Regions from separate parts of the Variovorax sp. LjRoot130 genome, predicted to be linked through region 1. Evidence: predicted binding sites of a transcription regulator. Region 1 holds the regulator's gene; each other region holds the start of a gene.
The links. Region 1 encodes sigma-54, which starts transcription at its own class of promoters, with help from an activator protein. Its sites were predicted from a motif close to TGGCANGNAANCTGCTTT; they were not measured.
Positions count from the first base shown of each region.

Region 1 (4,623 bases):
GCTCGCGCCCAAGGCGGGCACCGACTACGCCGTGCTCGACAAGCGCGTGCCGGTCGACGCGCCGGCCGGCAAGGTCGAGGTGATCGAGTTCTTCTGGTACAGCTGCCCGCATTGCAACGCCTTCGAGCCGACGCTCGAGACCTGGATCAAGAAGCTGCCCGCCCACGTGTCTTTCAAGCGCGTGCCGGTCGCCTTCCAGCCCAGCTTCCAGCCGCAGCAGCGGCTCTACTACGCGCTGGAAGCGATGGGCAAGGTCGACGAATACCAGCGCAAGGTGTTCGCCGCGATCCACCAGCAGCGCCAGAACCTCTCAGGCGAGCAGCAGATCATCGACTGGGCCGCGGCCAACGGCCTCGACAAGGCCAAGTTCACCGAGAACTTCAAGTCCTTCAGCGTGGCGAGCAAGATCCAGCGCGCCAAGCAGCTGCAGGAGGCTTACCAAGTGGCCGGCGTGCCCGCGATGGGCATCGCGGGCAGGTGGTATACGGACGGCGAACTCGCGCGCAGCATGGACCGCGCGCTGCAGGTCACTGACTTCCTGGTCGGCGAAGCGCGCAAGAGCGCGTAAAAAAGCGCCTCCCGCCGCTCGTCGCGGCAACCAGCAGGAAGCCCGCTTCGGCGGGCTTTTTCATCCGCCGGCGGAAACCGGATCCATGAGGCCGCATACAATCGCCCAGCAAGTTTCGTGCCTTTTATGACGTCGTTACATTCCTCCTCCGTTTCTCGCCACCTTTGTCGCGCTTTCGTATTCGCCTTGGGCGTGGCCGGCCTCGTGTCGGCGGCGCAGGCCGAGAAGGCGGACCGCACCAAGCCGATGAACATCGAGGCCGACGCCATGCGCTACGACGACCTCAAGCAGACCAGCGTCTTCACCGGCAACGTGGTGGTGACCAAGGGCACCATCATCATCCGCGGCATCCGCATCGACGTGCGGCAGGATCCCGAGGGCTACCAGTACGGCATCGTCACGGCCGCGCCCGGCAAGCTGGCCTATTTCAAGCAGAAGCGCGACGCCGGCCCCGACGAGTGGATCGAGGGCGAGTCGGAAGTCATCGAGTACGACAGCCGCGCCGACAACGTGAAGTTCATCCGCCGTGCGGTGATGCGTCGCCTGGTCGGCGCGACACCCAACGACGAAAGCAGCGGACCCTTGATCGTCTACGACCAGAGCAACGACACCTTCACCGTCAACGGCTCGCCGCTGCCGCCCAATGCGGGCGTGGCGACCCAGCCCGGCGGCCGCGTCAAGGCCATCCTCACGCCCAAGGCGGCCGCCTCGGCGCCCGCTGCCGGGTCCGCCAGGCCGGCGGCGCCGGCCGCCTCCGCGCCGGCGTCCGGAACGGGCCTGCGCTCGACCACCACGCTCGGCGGAGAGCAGCGCAAGTGAGCGGCGGCAACGAAGTCCTGGGCAGCCGCCTCGAGGCGCGCGGCCTGCAGAAGAGCTACGGCAGCCGCAAGGTCGTCAAGGACGTCTCGCTCGGCGTGCAAAAGGGCGAGGTGGTCGGCCTGCTGGGGCCCAACGGCGCGGGCAAGACCACCTCCTTCTACATGATCGTCGGGCTGGTTCGGGCGGATGCGGGCGAGATCAGCATCGACGGCGAACCGATCGCGCACATGCCGATCCACCGCCGCGCCCGCATGGGCTTGAGCTACCTGCCGCAGGAAGCGTCGATCTTCCGCAAGCTCACGGTCGAGGAGAACGTGCGCGCCGTGCTCGAGCTGCAGCGCGAACCCGACGACGCGGGCCGGCCGGTGCCGCTGTCGAAGCAGCGCATCGAGGAGCGCCTCGGCGAACTGCTGCACGACCTGCGCGTCGACCATCTGCGCGATTCGCCGGCGCTGGCGCTGTCGGGTGGCGAGCGCCGCCGCGTCGAGATCGCGCGGGCGCTGGCCACGCAGCCGCGCTTCATCCTGCTGGACGAGCCCTTCGCCGGCATCGACCCGATCGCGGTGATCGAGATCCAGCGGATCATCAGTTTCCTGAAGGAACGCGGCATCGGCGTGCTCATCACCGACCACAACGTGCGCGAGACGCTGGGCATCTGCGATCACGCCTTCATCATCAGCGACGGGCATGTGCTGGCACAAGGCACGCCTTCGGAGATCGTCGACAACGCCGAGGTACGACGCGTGTACCTGGGCGAGCATTTCCGGATGTAGGGGACCGTACTTCGATGAAGCAAGGGCTCTCGCTGCGCGTTTCCCAGCACCTGGCGCTCACGCCGCAGCTGCAGCAGTCGATCCGGCTGCTGCAGCTCTCCACGCTCGAATTGAGCCAGGAAGTGGAGCAGATGCTCGACGAGAACCCGTTCCTCGAACGCACGGCCGAAGAGGCGCCGCGCGAGGAGTTCGGTCTCGAGGCGGCCGATGCGCCGGTGCGCGACGAAGACCGCCAGGCCGAGGGCGAGGCTGACTTCGTCCCCGGCTCGGCCGCGGCGCCGGCCGAGGTGGCGGTCGCCGCCAACGGCGATGCCGAAGCGGCTGCGCCCGCCGACAGCGAACCCGACTGGGAGGGCGACGGTACGGTCGACCTCGCGCCCGACGACAGCGAGTGGGGCGGCGATGCGCCCGCGCGCGCCAACAACCTCGGCGACGACGAGCGCACCGATGCGACCGAGCTCGCGCGCAGCCAGGAATCGCTGCAGTCCTTCTTGCACCGGCAGGCGCTGTCGCTGCGCCTGGACGAGAACGACTGCGCCGCGCTGCGCTTCCTGATCGAATCGCTCAACGACGACGGCTACCTCGAGGATTCGCTGCCGGCGCTGGCCTCGGGCCTCGCGGGCGACGACAACGACCAGTTCGACGAACTGGTGCATCACTTCCAGGTCGCGCTGGGCCTGCTGCAGAGTTTGGAGCCGGCCGGCGTCGGCGCCCGCAGCCTCGGCGAATGCCTGACCATCCAGCTGCGCCAGCTGGCGAGCGCCAAGGAGAGCGAGGAGGAGGCCCAGGTGCGCAAGACCGCCATCGCGATCTGCAAGCAGCCGATGGAGCTGCTCGCGCGGCGCGACTTCAAGCGCCTGGCCACGCTCACGCGCAGCAACGAAGACGAGGTGCGCGCCGCACTGCAGCTGATCGCCAGGCTCGAGCCCAAGCCGGGGCGCCGCTTCGTCGACGTCGAGCGCAACATCGTCGTGCCCGACGTGATCGTCACGCGCATCGGCCACGGCACCAACGCGAAGTTCCGCGTCATGCTCAATCCCGAGGTCATGCCGCGGCTGCGCGTGCACGACATCTATGCCGGCGCGCTCAAGCAGCACAAGGGCGAGGGCAGCCAGGCGCTGTCGCAGCGGCTGCAGGAAGCGCGCTGGTTCATCAAGAACATCCAGCAACGCTTCGACACCATCCTCAGGGTCTCCAACGCGATCGTCGAGCGGCAGAAGAGCTACTTCGTGCACGGCGAGCTCGCGATGCGGCCGCTGGTGCTGCGCGAGATCGCCGACGAGCTGGGCCTGCACGAATCCACCATCAGCCGCGTGACCACCGCCAAGTACATGGCCACGCCCTACGGCACCGTCGAGCTCAAGTACTTCTTCGGCTCGGCGCTCGGCACCGAAACCGGCGGCAACGCCTCCAGCACCGCGGTGCGCGCGCTGATCAAGCAGTTCGTGAGCGCCGAGGACGTGAGGAAGCCGCTGTCCGACAGCCAGGTGTCCGAGATGCTCAAGGAGCAGGGCATCGAGTGCGCGCGCCGCACGGTGGCCAAGTACCGCGAGGCGCTGCGCATCGCGCCTGCGAACCTGCGCAAGGCACTCTAGCGATGAGTCGCCGTCCGAGTCCGCTACCAAGCTGGATTCGCCTCGGCCTGGCCTTGATGGCGGTGCTTCTTCTCGCCAGCGGCTGCGCGATGCTGCCGGCCGAATTCGAGCGCACGCCGTCCAAGGCGATGCCCTTGTCCACCGGCACCGTGCTGGGCCGCATCGCCAAGGCCTCGCAGCCGGATGCGGACCTCAGCGGCTTCCGGCTCATGCCCAGCGGCGACTTCGCGCTCAACACGCGGCTCGAGCTCGCGCGCCGCGCCGAGCGCACGCTCGACGTCCAGTACTACCAGATCGACAACGACGAGACCGGCCGCTACCTGCTGCGCACGCTGCGCGACGCGGCCCAGCGCGGCGTGCGCGTGCGGCTCCTGATGGACGATCTCTACACTGCGGGCGAGGACGAGCTGCTGCTCGCGCTGGCCGCCACGCCCAACCTCGAGCTGCGGCTCTTCAACCCGTTTCCGGCCGGGCGCGGCAGCATGCTCAGGCGCTTCTCGGCCTCGCTCTTCGACTTCAGCCGCGTCAACCGGCGCATGCACAACAAGCTCTTCATCGCCGACGGCGCGATGGCGGTAGCCGGCGGGCGCAACATCGGCAACCCGTACTTCACGCAGACGGCCGGCGCGAACTTCATCGACCTCGACACCTTCGTCGCCGGCGCCCTGATCCCGCGCCTTTCCAGCCTGTTCGACCTGTACTGGAACAGCGAGCACGTGCGGCCGATCGAAACCGTGGTCGCGCCCACGCTCGCGCGGGAGGAACGACAGCGGCGCTTCGAGGAGCTGACTGCCCCGGCCACCACCCCGGCACCACGTCCGCCGGCGCCCAACGACCTGCTGGGCTACAGCCCGATCGTCGAGAACCT
Region 1 is NZ_CAXURM020000001.1:5,474,469-5,479,091, reverse strand. Features, by position in the region: gene ACSQ86_RS27160 (thiol:disulfide interchange protein DsbA/DsbL) at 1-568, shown strand, start outside; gene lptA (lipopolysaccharide transport periplasmic protein LptA) at 695-1,387, shown strand; gene lptB (LPS export ABC transporter ATP-binding protein) at 1,384-2,160, shown strand; gene ACSQ86_RS27145 (RNA polymerase factor sigma-54) at 2,175-3,755, shown strand; gene ACSQ86_RS27140 (phospholipase D family protein) at 3,758-4,623, shown strand, end outside.

Region 2 (4,623 bases), 5.2 Mb from region 1:
CCGGCGCCATGCAGCCGGGCTCGGCGGGCAGACGCCATCGCTCGACCGTGTGGCCACCGATCTCGCCGCGGGTTCGCAGCACGGCGCGGCCCGGAATGTCGAGCCAGTAGAGCGAGCGTTCGTGCGGATGCCAGAACGGGGATTCACCGAGCTGGCAGAGGCTGTCGTCGAGCGTGGTCCACATGGCGCCAGCTTAGGCGAAAAAAAGCCCGCTCGCGCCGAAGCGCTCGCGGGCCGAACATCCAAGGGAGACCTTGCTTGCTTGAAATGATCCGTTTCGTTTCAGCGGTTGTAGGCGGTTTCGCCGTGGGCCGAGATGTCGAGGCCTTCGCGCTCTTCTTCCTCGCTCACGCGCAGACCGATGGTGAGGTCGACGATCTTGTAGGCGATGAAGGACACCACGCCAGACCACACGATGGTCAGCAGCACGGCCTTGAGCTGGATCCAGACCTGAGCGCCGATGCCGTTGGACACCACGCTGGCCGTGACCCAGTCGCCCACCAGGCCGGGGCCGCCGAGCGCCTGGGTGTTGAACACGCCGGTGAGTAGCGCGCCGACGATGCCGCCCACGCCGTGGACGCCGAACACGTCGAGCGAGTCGTCCGCGCCGAGCATCTTCTTCAAGCCATTGACGCCCCAGAGGCAGGCGAAGCCGGCGACGAAGCCGATCACGATCGCGCCCATCAGGCCGACGTTGCCGGCGGCCGGCGTGATGGCCACCAGGCCGGCGACAGCACCCGAGGCGGCGCCCAGCATCGAGGCCTTGCCCCGCATCAACGCTTCACCGATGCACCATGCGAGCACGGCAGCGGAAGTGGCCGAGAAGGTGTTCATGAAGGCCAGCACGGCGCTGGTGCCCGCTTCGAGCGCGGAGCCGGCGTTGAAGCCGAACCAGCCGACCCACAGCAGCGAGGCGCCGACCATGGTGAGCGTGAGCGAATGCGGCGTGAAGGATTCCTTGCCGTAGCCGATGCGCTTGCCGATCAGGAAGGCGCCGACCAGGCCGGCGACGGCGGCGTTGATGTGCACCACGGTGCCGCCCGCGAAGTCGAGCGCGCCCCACTGCCAGATGAGGCCGGCCTTGGCGTTCATGGCATCGACCACATCCTTGCTGGCATAGGCGTCCGGGCCCATCCAGAACCAGACCATGTGCGCGATCGGCGCGTAGCTGAAGGTGAACCACAGCGCCATGAAGAGCAGCACGGCCGAGAACTTGATGCGCTCGGCGAAGGCGCCCACGATCAGGCAGCAGGTGATGCCGGCGAAGGTGGCCTGGAAGGCGGCGAACAGCAGCTCGGGGATATAGACGCCCTTGCTGAAGGTCGCGCCCGGCGCGAAGGTGCCGGCGGCCGAATCGAAGACGCCCTTCATGAAGATCCGGTCGAATCCACCGATGAAGGAGTTGCCCTCGGTGAAGGCGAGGCTGTAGCCGTAGATGAGCCACAGCACCACGATCATCGAGAAGGTGACCATGACCTGCATCAGCACCGACAGCATGTTCTTGCTGCGCACCAGGCCGCCGTAGAACAGCGCCAGGCCGGGGATGGTCATCATGATGACGAGCAGCGTGGACAGCAGCATCCAGCTGGTGTCGCCCTTGTTGAACGAGGGTGCCGGCGCGGCGGCCGGCGCAGCTGCGGCTTCGGCGGCGGGTGCGGCCGCGGCCGGTGCGGCAGCGGGGGCTGCAGCAGGCGCGGCGGCCGGCGCCGAGGCTGCGGGCGCTTCAGCCGCGGGCGCCGCCGGCGGCGTCTGGGCAAAGCCGGCGGTGCCGGCAGCGAGCACGCTCAGGCCGAGCGCGAGAGAGACGAGCAATTTTTTCATGTCGATTTTTCTTTCGTGCCTTGAAGTCAAAGAGCTTCGCGGCCTGTTTCTCCGGTACGAATGCGAACGACCTGCTCCAGGTTGTAGACAAAAATCTTGCCGTCGCCGATCTTGCCGGTGCGTGCGGCGCTTTCGACGGCTTCGATCACGCGCTCGACGAGCTCGTCGGCCACGGCGGCCTCGATCTTGACCTTCGGCAGGAAATCGACCACGTACTCCGCGCCGCGGTAGAGCTCGGTGTGGCCCTTCTGGCGACCGAAGCCCTTGACCTCCGTCACGGTGATCCCTTGCACACCGATCGCCGAGAGCGCTTCGCGCACCTCGTCGAGCTTGAACGGTTTGATGATGGCTGTGACCAGCTTCATGATGTTTCTCCTTTGGATGGAACAGGTCTGCGCGCTGTATGGATCAGAGCGTCTTGGTCAGCGTGACGATGAAGCGCGCCTTGTTGGGCGACCAGGTGGGTGCGCCGAAGCCCAGGTCGGGGCCCGACACCAGCAGGTACGAGCTCTTCTTGTTGGCGCCCTGCACCGAGCCGGCCAGCGACAGGCCGTTGCCGAAGTCATAGGAAGCGCCCACGTTGTAGTCGACGTAGCTCTTGTAGCCCAGGCTGCGGATGTCGCTGCTCATGCGCGTGTAGCCCAGCGCTGCCTTCAGCGTGACCTTGGGCACGATTTCCTTGGTGTAGGAGAGATTGAGGTAGCCGGTGTTGCGCCCCTTCAGGCCCGAGCCGTCACGCTCGCCGGCGTAGTTGAAGTAGTCCTTCGAGACGGTGTGGGAGTACTTGAAGGTGAAGGCGCCGATGGCCTCGTTGGCATAGGTGGCCGCGCCGTAGAGCTCGGTGGTGTTGCCGCGGGCGTTGCCCGGGTAGATGTAGGCGAGCGCACCGAAGTCGAGGTCGAACACGCCGGCCTTGAACTTGTAGCCGCCATAGATGTCGCTCTCGATGTCGTTGCCCGCGAGCCAGTTGACGCTGGAGTTCCAGTTGCCGATGTAGAAGCCGCTCTCGCCGAAAGCGTAGTCGAAGCCGCCCTGGATGGCGGGCTTGAAGGCCTTGGTCTTGGCGAAGCCGTTGCTACCGAGCACGTCCTGATCCTGACCGCGGAACTTGTAGTTGCTGGTGAGCGCAACATTGCCCGTGAGCTGGGCGCTCGCGATCAGGGGCATGGCAGCCAGCGAGACAACGGCCAGGGCAGAGGCGGTTTTACGGTGCATCATCGAGAGACTCCTCGGAGGTTTTGGAATGGAATGGAAGCCATCTCAAAGCAGGGAGCGTGCCAAACCGACCGTTCCGCACTGAGAAGGGCCTGGGACAGGTGCACATTGCAACAATGAGCAAAAAATGGGCGCACCATCTTGGGGAAGGGGAGAAGAATGAGCTTGTCTTTGGTGCAAAGCCGTGCCTTGCTGGGCCTGGAAGCCGCCAGTGTCACGGTCGAGGTGCATCTGGCCAACGGGCTGCCCAGCTTTACGCTGGTCGGCCTGACCGATGTGAAAGTGAAGGAAGCGCGCCGATCGGAGGCAATAAAGTCTGTCGGGTGCTTCGTTTCGCCGCCCCCTAGAAGGTCCGGCGTGAAGGGGCACCAAAAGCGTCTTGAATCAAAGGCGACGATGCAGGACTGACCGGAGCCGGCGGAGCCCCGGCTCAATCTTCAGCGCCAGTACGTGACGCCGTCGTTGCACTTCCACGCCGTCTTGTCATCAGTGACCCCCGTGCTGACAACAGGGAGGCCCCTAGAGTCCATGCCAATGGATGTGACCAGGTCGCCCTCTTTGTGCCCAACCTTCTTGCAGTCGTGCTCCTTCACGAAGGCGTGCCAACGCTCACGCTTGTACAGTGCGCCTGCGACAGGTACGCCGATGGCCACCCGCAAGTAGCAACGTAGTCCCGCGCACAGGAAGCGCTCTGCGAAAGCCGCCTGTTCTTCCGGTAGTGCTCCCGTGATTCACGTTGTGCAGCATCGGGCCATTTTCTACGCGATTGAGGCTTCCGGGTGCCGGCGATGCTCAACACAATTTGGGAAAAAGCTGGCTGGGCACGCTCACCAGGAGCGACGGGAGCCATCGGCCCGGAGGCAGGGCTTCTTGCGCGCGAGAAACGTGAGGAGTAAAATCGCCTCACGAATCTCACGGAGCTGTCATGAACCAAACCTCCGCCAAAGAACCGCATGATGCCGTCCAGGCGCTCGTGGCGCGCATCGACAGCATGCGTGTGGCAAGCCGCCTCATCATCAGCGAGCTTTCCCGGACCCTCACCGGGCCCAGGGACAAGAAGCTGACCCTCCATGTGCGCGAGGCGATCAACGAGCTGGAGCGTCAATCGATCCAGGAGTTGGTGGATGAGGTTGAGCCCAGGCGCCCGGCGGCCACCCGCATCGAGCTCGAGAAGCGCGCCATCGACGCCGTCCTGCAGGGCACCGAGTGGAGCTCGGCCGCCGAAATTGGACAGCGGCTTGACGCGAAGGCAGCAAACCCGCACGCGGCCGTGAGCCGCTGGCAGCAGAGCGGGCGCATTTTCGGCATCGAGCACCGCGGCAAGAAAATCTACCCAGCCTACATTTTCGATGCGACCTGGCAGCCCTTGCCGGCGGTCAAGAAGATCCTGGCGGTCCTGGACGACTATTCGCCCTTCCGGGTTGCGGCATGGTTCGAGTCCACCAATTCGTCCCTGGGCGGAAAGCGTCCGCGCGAGGTGATTGCGAGCGCCCCGGATGCCGTCATGGCCGCCGCGGAAGACCACAAGGTGGGTGCGGTGCATGGCTAGCCCAGCACCTCTCCTGCCTCCTCCGCCAAAGTCGTTCC
Region 2 is NZ_CAXURM020000001.1:316,960-321,582, reverse strand. Features, by position in the region: gene ACSQ86_RS01640 (SMP-30/gluconolactonase/LRE family protein) at 1-184, opposite strand, end outside; gene ACSQ86_RS01635 (ammonium transporter) at 283-1,821, opposite strand; gene glnK (P-II family nitrogen regulator) at 1,848-2,186, opposite strand; gene ACSQ86_RS01625 (TorF family putative porin) at 2,230-3,036, opposite strand; partial or broken gene ACSQ86_RS01620 (YifB family Mg chelatase-like AAA ATPase) at 3,196-3,333, shown strand; gene ACSQ86_RS01615 (hypothetical protein) at 3,962-4,585, shown strand.
Region 2: ACSQ86_RS01625 (TorF family putative porin) is a predicted target of sigma-54. The motif match lies at 3,084-3,101, and genes of this name have one in related genera.

Region 3 (4,623 bases), 1.5 Mb from region 1:
CTGGCGCCGATGGTGGTGGTGATCGCGGCCACGCCGCTGATCGTTGTGGTGTCGCTCCTGATCGTGGCCGGGTTCATGGCGCCGCCACTCACGCGGCTGGTGGCCGACCGCCGTTTCCCGTCGCTGGAGCAGAAGAGGGGCGCCTCCTTCTTCGGCAGCGTCGTCCGCTCGCTGGGCCTCACCGTGCTGGCGCTGCTCGCGCTCGTCGTCTCGATGCCGCTATGGCTCATTCCGCCGCTGGTGCTGATCCTGCCGCCGCTGATTTGGGGCTGGCTGACCTACCGCGTGATGAGCTTCGACGCCCTGGCCGAGCATGCGAGCCCGGAGGAGCGCGAGGCCTTGCTGCGCGCCCATCGGCTGCCGCTGCTCGGCGTCGGCGTGCTGTGCGGCTACCTGGGCGCCGCCCCGAGCATCGTCTGGGCGTCGGGGCTGCTGTTCGCTGCGGCTTTCTTCGTGCTGGTGCCGCTCGCGATCTGGATCTACACGCTGGTGTTCGCCTTCTCCGCGCTCTGGTTCGCGCACTACTGCCTGGATGCCCTGGCCCAGCTGCGGGCGCAGCGCGCGGCGGCGGCCGTTTCACCTTCCGCGGCCGAGATGGCAGATGTCCATGCGGCCGCCACCCAATGGGGCGCACCATGAGCACACGTTCGTTCGGCCTTCTCGTCGTCGGCGACGAAATCCTGTCGGGCAAGCGTGTCGACAAGCACATGCCCAAGGTCATCGAGCTGCTCGCCGCGCGCGGCCTGCAGCTGGCCTGGGCCGAGTACGTCGGCGACGTGCCGGTGCGCATCACGGAAGCGCTCGCGCGCGCCTTCGCCTCGGGCGACGTCGTGTTCTCCACCGGCGGCATCGGCGCTACGCCCGACGATCACACACGCCAGTGCGCGGCCGCGGCGCTGGGCGTGCCGCTGGGGCTGCATCCGGAAGCCGAGGTGCTGATCCGCGAACGCATGCAGGACACCGCGCGCGAGCAGGGCACGGTCTACGAGCCCGACCGTCCGGACAACGTGCACCGGCTCAACATGGGCGTGTTCCCGCTCGGCGCCAACATCATCCGCAACCCCTACAACAAGATTCCGGGCTTCAGCGTCGGCGACGTGCACTTCGTGCCGGGCTTCCCGGTCATGGCCTGGCCGATGATCGAATCGGTGCTCGACGAGCGCTATGCGCACCTGTTCGCGCACGGTCGGGCGATGGAGAAATCGGTCATCGTCTACGGCGCCATGGAGGCCGCGCTCACGCCGCTGATGGAAGCCGTCGAACTCGCGCATCCCGGCATCAAGGTCTTCAGCCTGCCGAGCGTGGACCATGCCGAGCACGGCCGCCACATCGAGCTCGGCGTCAAGGGGGATGCCGAGCGCATCGATGCCGCCTACGTACAGCTGCTCGAGGGCCTGCACGCCTTTGGCGCGCGTCTTGGAACCGAATTGGTGCGTTAATCTTGATTGCACCAGTTTGGTTACAACTTGCCTGCTTTTGGGGTTTCGGCGCAGTGCCGGGTACCCCTCTTCGGCAGTGACAATGGGCACAAAAACTGCATTCCCAGTCCCGCAATTCCAACCAACCATCCAAACCAGGAGAACCTGATGGCAAAGACCGTCGCCGATGTACTCAAACTCGTCAAGGAAAACGAGGTCAAGTTCGTCGACTTCCGCTTCACCGATACCCGCGGCAAAGAGCAGCACGTGACCGTGCCCGTGTCCGCATTCGACGAGGGCAAATTCACCGACGGCCATGCCTTCGACGGCTCGTCGATTGCCGGGTGGAAGGGCATCGAGGCTTCGGACATGCTGCTCATGCCCGACCCGAACACGGCCAATATCGATCCCTTCTTCGAAGAAACGACGCTGCTTTTGACCTGCGACGTGGTCGACCCGACCGACGGCAAGCCCTACGAGCGCGATCCGCGTTCGCTCGCCAAGCGTGCCGAGGCCTACATGAAGGCCTCGGGCCTGGGCGACACGGCGTACTTCGGACCGGAGCCGGAATTCTTCGTGTTCGACGGCGTGCGCTGGCAGAACGACATGTCGGGTTGCTTCGTCAAGATCGAATCCGAAGAGGCTTCCTGGAACAGCGCCAAGGAATTCGAGCACGGCAACACCGGCCACCGTCCGGCGGTCAAGGGCGGCTACTTCCCGGTTCCCCCGGTCGACAGCTTCCAGGACATGCGCTCCGAGATGTGCCTGGTGCTCGAGTCGCTGGGCATCCCGGTCGAAGTGCATCACCATGAAGTGGCGAACGCCGGCCAGATGGAACTCGGCACCAAGTTCAGCACGCTGATCCAGCGCGCCGACTGGGTCCAGCTGCAGAAGTACGTGATCCACAACGTGGCCCACGCCTACGGCAAGACCGCGACCTTCATGCCCAAGCCGATCGTCGGCGACAACGGCTCGGGCATGCACGTCCACCAGTCGGTCTGGAAGGACGGCAAGAACCTGTTTGCCGGCGACGGCTACGCCGGCCTGAGCGACTTCGCGCTGCACTACATCGGCGGCATCATCAAGCACGCCCGTGCGTTGAACGCCATCACCAACCCGGGCACCAACAGCTACAAGCGCCTGGTCCCCGGATTCGAAGCGCCGGTGAAGCTGGCCTACTCGGCCAAGAACCGCTCGGCCTCGATCCGCATCCCCTTCGTGGCCAACCCGAAGGGCCGCCGCGTCGAAGCGCGCTTCCCCGATCCGATGATGAACCCGTACCTCGGTTTCGCCGCGATGCTGATGGCCGGCCTGGACGGCGTGGAGAACAAGATCCATCCGGGCGAAGCCGCCAGCAAGGACCTCTACCACCTGCCGCCGGAAGAAGACGCGCTGATCCCGACCGTGTGCCACAGCCTCGACCAGGCGCTCGACTACCTCGACAAGGACCGTGCCTTCCTGACCAAGGGCGGCGTGTTCACCGATGCCTACATCGACGCCTACATCGACCTCAAGATGCAGGAAGTCACGCGTTTCCGCATGGCGACGCACCCGGTCGAATTCGACATGTACTACTCCCTGTAAGCCAGCTTTTCGGCTTTGGCGTTAAAAAGGGACGGCCTTGGGCCGTCCCTTTTCCTTTTGGGGCAAGCTTGCGCGGCCGAACTCCCGAATTGCAGGAAAATGCCGGTTTGCTGCGCACTACATTCACGACCATGAAGACTTCTTCCGTTTTCCTCCTGGCCGCCTTGGCGGCGGCCGGCGTGCACCTCCAGGCCCAGGCCCAGCAGGAGCGCGTCTGGCGCTGCGGCAACGAATACACCAACAACGCGACCCTCGCCCAGCAGCGCGGCTGCAAGGTGATGGAGGGCGGCAACGTCACCGTGGTCCAGGGCACCCGCCCGATCGCGGCGGCTGCGGCAGGCAGCACCGCCGCGCGTGCGCCGGCCGGCAGCCCGCGCGTCGACGGCGCCGACCAGCGCGCACGCGACGGCGAAGCCCGCTCGGTGCTCGAGTCCGAGCTCAAGAAAGCCGAAGAGCGCCAGGCCCAACTGCTCAAGGACTACAACAACGGCGAACCCGAGAAGCAGGGCAGCGAAGCGCGCAACTATCAGAAGTACCTCGACCGCGTGGCCGAGATGAAGGCCGAGATCGCGCGCAACGAAAGCGACATCGCGGGCATCCGCCGCGAAATCGGCCGCCTGCCGGCCAATCGTTGATGGCCTTTGGCAAATCCGCCGCTGCCGCCAAGCGTTTTCAGGCCTTCGACCTTCTTTCCACGCTGATCGCGGTGGTGCGCACCGACGGCGCGGTGCTGTTCGCCAATGCCGGCCTCGAAGACGCGCTGGGCACCTCGCGCCGCACGCTCGAAGGCTCGCAGTTCGGCGCCTGCTTCCATGAGCCGCAGGTGCTGCGCACGGCGATCGACGGCGCGCGCAGCAACGACTTCGCCACGCTGCGCTACGAGGCCTTCCTGCGCCGCGTCAACCACGAGCTGATGCCGGTGCAGGTCACGCTCGCGCAGGGCGACCGCGCGGGCGAACTGATCATCGAAATGTCGCCGCTCGAGCAGCAGGTCCGGCAAGACCGCGAAGAGCGGCTGCTCGACCAGGCGCAGGCCAACAAGGAGCTGATCCGCAATCTCGCGCACGAGATCAAGAACCCGCTGGGCGGCATTCGCGGCGCGGCGCAGCTGCTGCAGATGGAAGTCGAGTCGCGCGACCTCATCGAATACACCCAGGTCATCATCCACGAGGCCGACCGCCTGCAGACGCTGGTCGATCGCCTGCTCGCGCCGCACCGCCGCCCGCACGTGGTGGGCGACGTCAACATCCACGAGGTCTGCGAGCGCGTGCGCTCGGTGATCCTTGCGGAGTTCCCGCGCGACCTGCACATCGAGCGCGACTTCGACGTCTCGATTCCCGAGTTTCGCGGCGATCGCGAGCAGCTCATCCAGGCCACGCTCAACATCGTCCACAACGCGGCGCAGGCATTGGCCGAGCGGCGTGCAGCCGGCGACGCGTGCATCACCTTCAAGACCCGCATTGCACGTCAGGTGATATTCAACAAGCAGTGGTATCGACTGGCACTGGAATTGCATGTCATCGACAATGGACCGGGTGTGCCGGACGCGATCAAGGACCGCATCTTCTACCCGCTGGTGTCGGGCAGGGAAGGCGGAACAGGCCTTGGATTGACGCTGGCA
Region 3 is NZ_CAXURM020000001.1:3,975,193-3,979,815, reverse strand. Features, by position in the region: gene ACSQ86_RS19865 (EI24 domain-containing protein) at 1-639, shown strand, start outside; gene ACSQ86_RS19860 (competence/damage-inducible protein A) at 624-1,439, shown strand; gene glnA (type I glutamate--ammonia ligase) at 1,587-3,002, shown strand; gene ACSQ86_RS19850 (hypothetical protein) at 3,134-3,637, shown strand; gene glnL (nitrogen regulation protein NR(II)) at 3,637-4,623, shown strand, end outside.
Region 3: glnA (type I glutamate--ammonia ligase) is a predicted target of sigma-54. The motif match lies at 1,524-1,541, and genes of this name have one in related genera.

Region 4 (4,623 bases), on a different contig from region 1:
CCCCAGAACACGAGGTTGCCGCCGGTGGTCAGCACACCGCCCCACAGCGGCGCGCCGTTCTTCACTTCCCACACGATCCTGCCGGTCTTCGGATCGACCGCGCGCAGCGCGCCGATGTAGTCGTCGTTGAGCGGCTTGATCGTGAAGCCGGCGCCAAGATAGGCTGCGCCCTTCTTGTAGGCAACGGGTTCGTTCCAGATGTCCATGCCCCATTCGTTGGCGGGCACGTAGAACATCTTCGTGTCGGGGCTGTAAGCCATCGGCATCTGGTTCTTGCCGCCGAGAAAGCCCGGCGCGGCGAAGACCGGGCTGCCCTTCTTGCCTTCCGCGCTCGCGGTCGGGTCGCCGGGCCGGTTGTCGGCGATGAAGTTGGGACGGCCGGTCTTCAAGTCGATGCTGCTCGCCCAGGTGATCTTCCTGACGAACGGAAATGCGTTGATCAGCTTGCCGGTGGTCGCGTCGTTCACGTAGAAGAAGCCGTTGCGATCCGCCTTGCCGCCGACGCGCTTTCCGTCCAGGTCGAAGGTCACGAACTCGTTCACGCCGTCGAAGTCCCAGCTGTCGTTGGGCGTGGCCTGGTAGTGCCACTTGATCTGGCCGGTCTTCACGTCGATCGCCACGGTGGCGCAGGAGAACAGGTTGTCGCCCTGGCGCAGGTGGCTGTTCCACGGCGCGGGGTTGCCGGTGCCGAAATAGGCGAGGCCGGTCTTGCTGTCGTAGGTGCCGCCAAGCCAGGTGGCTGCGCCACCGGTCTTCCACAGGTCGCCCGGCCAGCTCTGGTTGGTGGTGCCGGAGATGCCGTTTTCCTTGGCGTTGCCATCGGAGTCGTAGACGTAGCCCATGTGACCCTCGACAGTGGGGCGCGTCCAGACCAGCTGTCCGGTCTTTGCATTGCGGGCCTCGACGCGGCCGACCACGCCGAACTCTCCGCCGGAAACACCGGTGAGGATCAAGCCGTTGGCGATGATCGGTGCGGCGGTGGCCGAATAGCCGGCCTTGTAGTCGTCGATCTTTTCCTTCCAGACCACGTTGCCCGTGTCCTGGTCGAGCGCCACGAGTTGCGCATCGAGCGTGGCGAAGATCACCAGGTTGCCGTACAGCGCGGCACCGCGGTTGACGACATCGCAGCAGGGCATGATGCCTTCGGGCAACCGGTGCTCGTACTTCCACAGCTTCTGGCCGGTGGTTGCATCGAGCGCGAAAAGGCGAGAGTACGACGCGGTGACGAACATCTTGCCGTTGTGCAGGACCGGCTGCGACTCCTGCCCGCGCTGCTTCTCCCCGCCGAAGGAGAACGCCCACACCGGCGCGAGCTTGCCGACAGTGGCGACATTCACCTGCTTGAGCGGCGAGTAGCGTTGGCCCTGGGTGTTCAGGCCCCAGGTCAGGACATCGCCGGTGGCGGTCGCTTCGTTATCGATCATCTTGTCTGTCACGACGGCGTGGGACGCCGTGGCAGCCAGAGCGGCGGACACGAGAACGGTCAAGAGTTTCAGTTGCATGGGGTGGTCTCCTCAAGGGTTGATCGCGGGTCGAACACGGCCTGTTGGCCGCGTCCTCCACGTTGATCGAGGGCAATGTCCATGCCATGTCGCAAACCGCTCGATGAGCCTGCCGATGTGCCGGATGGGGTCGGCGAGCTGCGGGTTTTCCCGCTGCATTGCTACATGCTTGAGCAGTCGGGGCGCCAGTGACCGTGACATCACGGCACACCAGCGGCCCCAGCGCCGCTGGCTTCAATGCGCCATCAGGACCGGCACGTTCATGCGTGCAAGGATCTCGCGTGTGACACCACCGAGCACGAGTTCCCGCAGGCGGGTGTGCCCATAGGCGCCCATCACCATCAGATCCACGCCCATGCTCGCCGCGCACGAGAGCAAGGTGTCCGCGAAGCCGATGGTGGTAATGTACTGCTCGGCCTTCGCCTCAACGCCGTGCCGCCAAAGCCAGGCGATGGTCTCTGAAATGCAGCGCTTGGCGGCCGCTTCCGCATCACCTTCCTTGCGCAACGACACCAGCGTGACCTGCGCCGATTCGGCGAACAGCGGTAGCGCGTCGCGCAATGCCATGGCCGCCTCGCGCGTGCCGTCCCAGGCGACCAGGACGTTCTTGCCCACCTCCGGAAAATGACCGGCGCAAGGAATGATGAGCACGGGCCGCCCCGAGTGCAAGACGACCTGCTCCGGCAGATCACGCGCCACCATGTCTGCGGTCTTGTTGTGGTCCACCTTGGCGTGGTCGACCTGCCCCACGATGAGCAGATCGCTGGCGTGGCCATGATGAACAGTCGCATCCACGGGCTCGCCGTTGACCAGCCGGACGTCGTACGGCAACGATCCTGACCCACGCACCAGATCCCTGAAGACGTGGGCGGTCGCCTCCGCACGCAGGCGCAGGCCGTCAGCGGCAGCCGCAATGAATTCGGTGCCGCGCATCAGATCCGCATCCATGGGCGCAGTGCCATCGAGAAGGCCCGTCGGCACGAGGCCGACCAGATGGCTGCCGTGCGCGCGGGCCAGGCGCGCGGCGAGCTCGACACGCGCGGCACACCGTTCCGTGTGGTCCAGGTGGACGAGGATGGTTCCGATATTCATGGATCTTCCATTCCAACGCAATGCAACCATCTTCGAACGTCCGATGTTGCGGTACCTTGACATCGATCAAACGCGGCGCACGTTCGCGCACTCAGACTCCGACGCCATCGGCAATCACTTCGAGGATGGAGATGGACGACAGAGTCGACGCGCTGGATCGGACGCTGCACGCCGGACTGGCCCAGCTCACAAAGGGACTCTCGCCCGCAGCGCTGATGCTGGCCTGGTCGGACTGGGCCATCCACCTCGCGGCGCAGCCGGCGCGCAGCGCGCAAGTGCTCATGATCCGCCCGCTGACGCAGGCGGTTGCGGCCGCGAGCCAGGCCTTCCAACCCATGCCCGCCCATGGACCACCGACGCCGGATTCGCACGAGGACGACCGCCGCCTCGCAGATCCTTCGTGGGATGCATGGCCTTTCAACCTGTACCGGCAGGCGTTCCGCGCAGGCGCGCAGTGGCTGCGGGAGCTGACCGAAGCGGTGCCCGGCGTCGAACGTCATCACGAACAGGTCGTTTCTTTCGCGGCGCGGCAGTTGCACAACATGTGCTCGCCGGCGAATTCGCCGGCCACCCACCCGCTGGTGCTGCAAAGAACCGCGGCGACTGGCGGACTGAATCTGATGCAAGGTGCCCGCAACTGGGCAGAAGACCTGCAGCGGAGCGTTCAGCGCCTGCCGCCAAAGGGTGCCGAGAACTTCGTGCCGGGGCGCGACGTCGCGATCACCCCCGGCAAGGTCGTCTTTCGCAACCACCTGATGGAACTGATCCAGTACGCGCCCACGACGGCCACGGTCCATGCCGAGCCGGTGCTGGTCATGAGCGCGTGGATCATGAAGTACTACATCCTCGACCTGTCGCCGCACAACTCGCTGATCCGCTACCTGGTCGACAAGGGCCACACCGTGTTCGCGATCTCGTGGAAGAACCCGGATGCGAAAGATCAGGACCTCGGCATCAATGACTACCTGGCGCAGGGCCTGATGGCGGGCCTCGATGCCGTCAACGCCATCGTGCCCCGCCAGCGCGTGCATGCGGTGGGCTACTGCCTGGGCGGCACGCTGCTGGCCATCGGCGCGGCGGCCATGGCGCGCGACCAAGACGATCGCCTGGCCACCGTGACGTTGCTGGCGGCGCAGACTGACTTCACCGAGCCGGGAGAACTCGGCCTTTTCATCGACGAGAGCCAGCTCAGCTTCATGGAAGACCTGATGGCGCGCCAGGGCTATCTGGATTCGAGGCAGATGGCCGGCGCCTTCCACTTGCTGCGCGCCGTCGACCTCATCTGGTCGCCCATGGTGCAGAACTACCTCCTCGGCGAGCGAGCGCCGATGACCAATCTCATGGCCTGGAACGCCGACGGCACGCGCATGCCCTACCGGATGCACGCCGACTACCTGCGCAGCCTCTTCCTCGAGAACGCGCTTGCGCGTGGCCAGTATCTGGTGAACGGACACCCGGTCTCGCTGGGCGACATCGAGGTGCCGGTCTTCGCCGTTGGCACACGAACTGACCATGTCGCGCCATGGCGCTCCGTCTACAAGTTGAACCTGCTGTGCGATACCGAGATCAGCTTCGTCCTCACGGACGGCGGCCACAACGCCGGCATCCTGAGCGAGCCCGGCCACGCGCACCGCCACTATCGGATCCTCCACCGCGCCAGGAATGCACCCTATGTGCCGCCGGATGGGTACACGGCTCGCGCCGAGCAGATCGAAGGCTCCTGGTGGCCGGCGTTGCAGGTATGGCTGGCGGATCGCTCTGGATCGCGGCGCAAGCCGCCGCGCTTGGGCCATGCGCGGCTCGGCTACGCCCCCATCTGCAATGCACCGGGCACCTATGTGATGGCCGGTTGAGTCCCGCGCCGTGCCAATCCCTTGATCCAGCGCAACGCTCAACCCCCAAGCGGTTCCTAAAGTGATGTCACAGGCATTGCGAGCCTGAGTCCAGGGCGCCACGCGGCTGCCCTCCATCCACCAACGAAAGGAAGCTCATGAGATCCGATGCACAACTCAGAAGCGATATCGTCGCC
Region 4 is NZ_CAXURM020000002.1:1,414,459-1,419,081, forward strand. Features, by position in the region: gene ACSQ86_RS36590 (PQQ-dependent methanol/ethanol family dehydrogenase) at 1-1,502, opposite strand, end outside; gene ACSQ86_RS36595 (universal stress protein) at 1,737-2,594, opposite strand; gene ACSQ86_RS36600 (PHA/PHB synthase family protein) at 2,726-4,447, shown strand; gene ACSQ86_RS36605 (BON domain-containing protein) at 4,585-4,623, shown strand, end outside.
Region 4: ACSQ86_RS36590 (PQQ-dependent methanol/ethanol family dehydrogenase) is a predicted target of sigma-54. The motif match lies at 1,572-1,589, and genes of this name have one in related genera.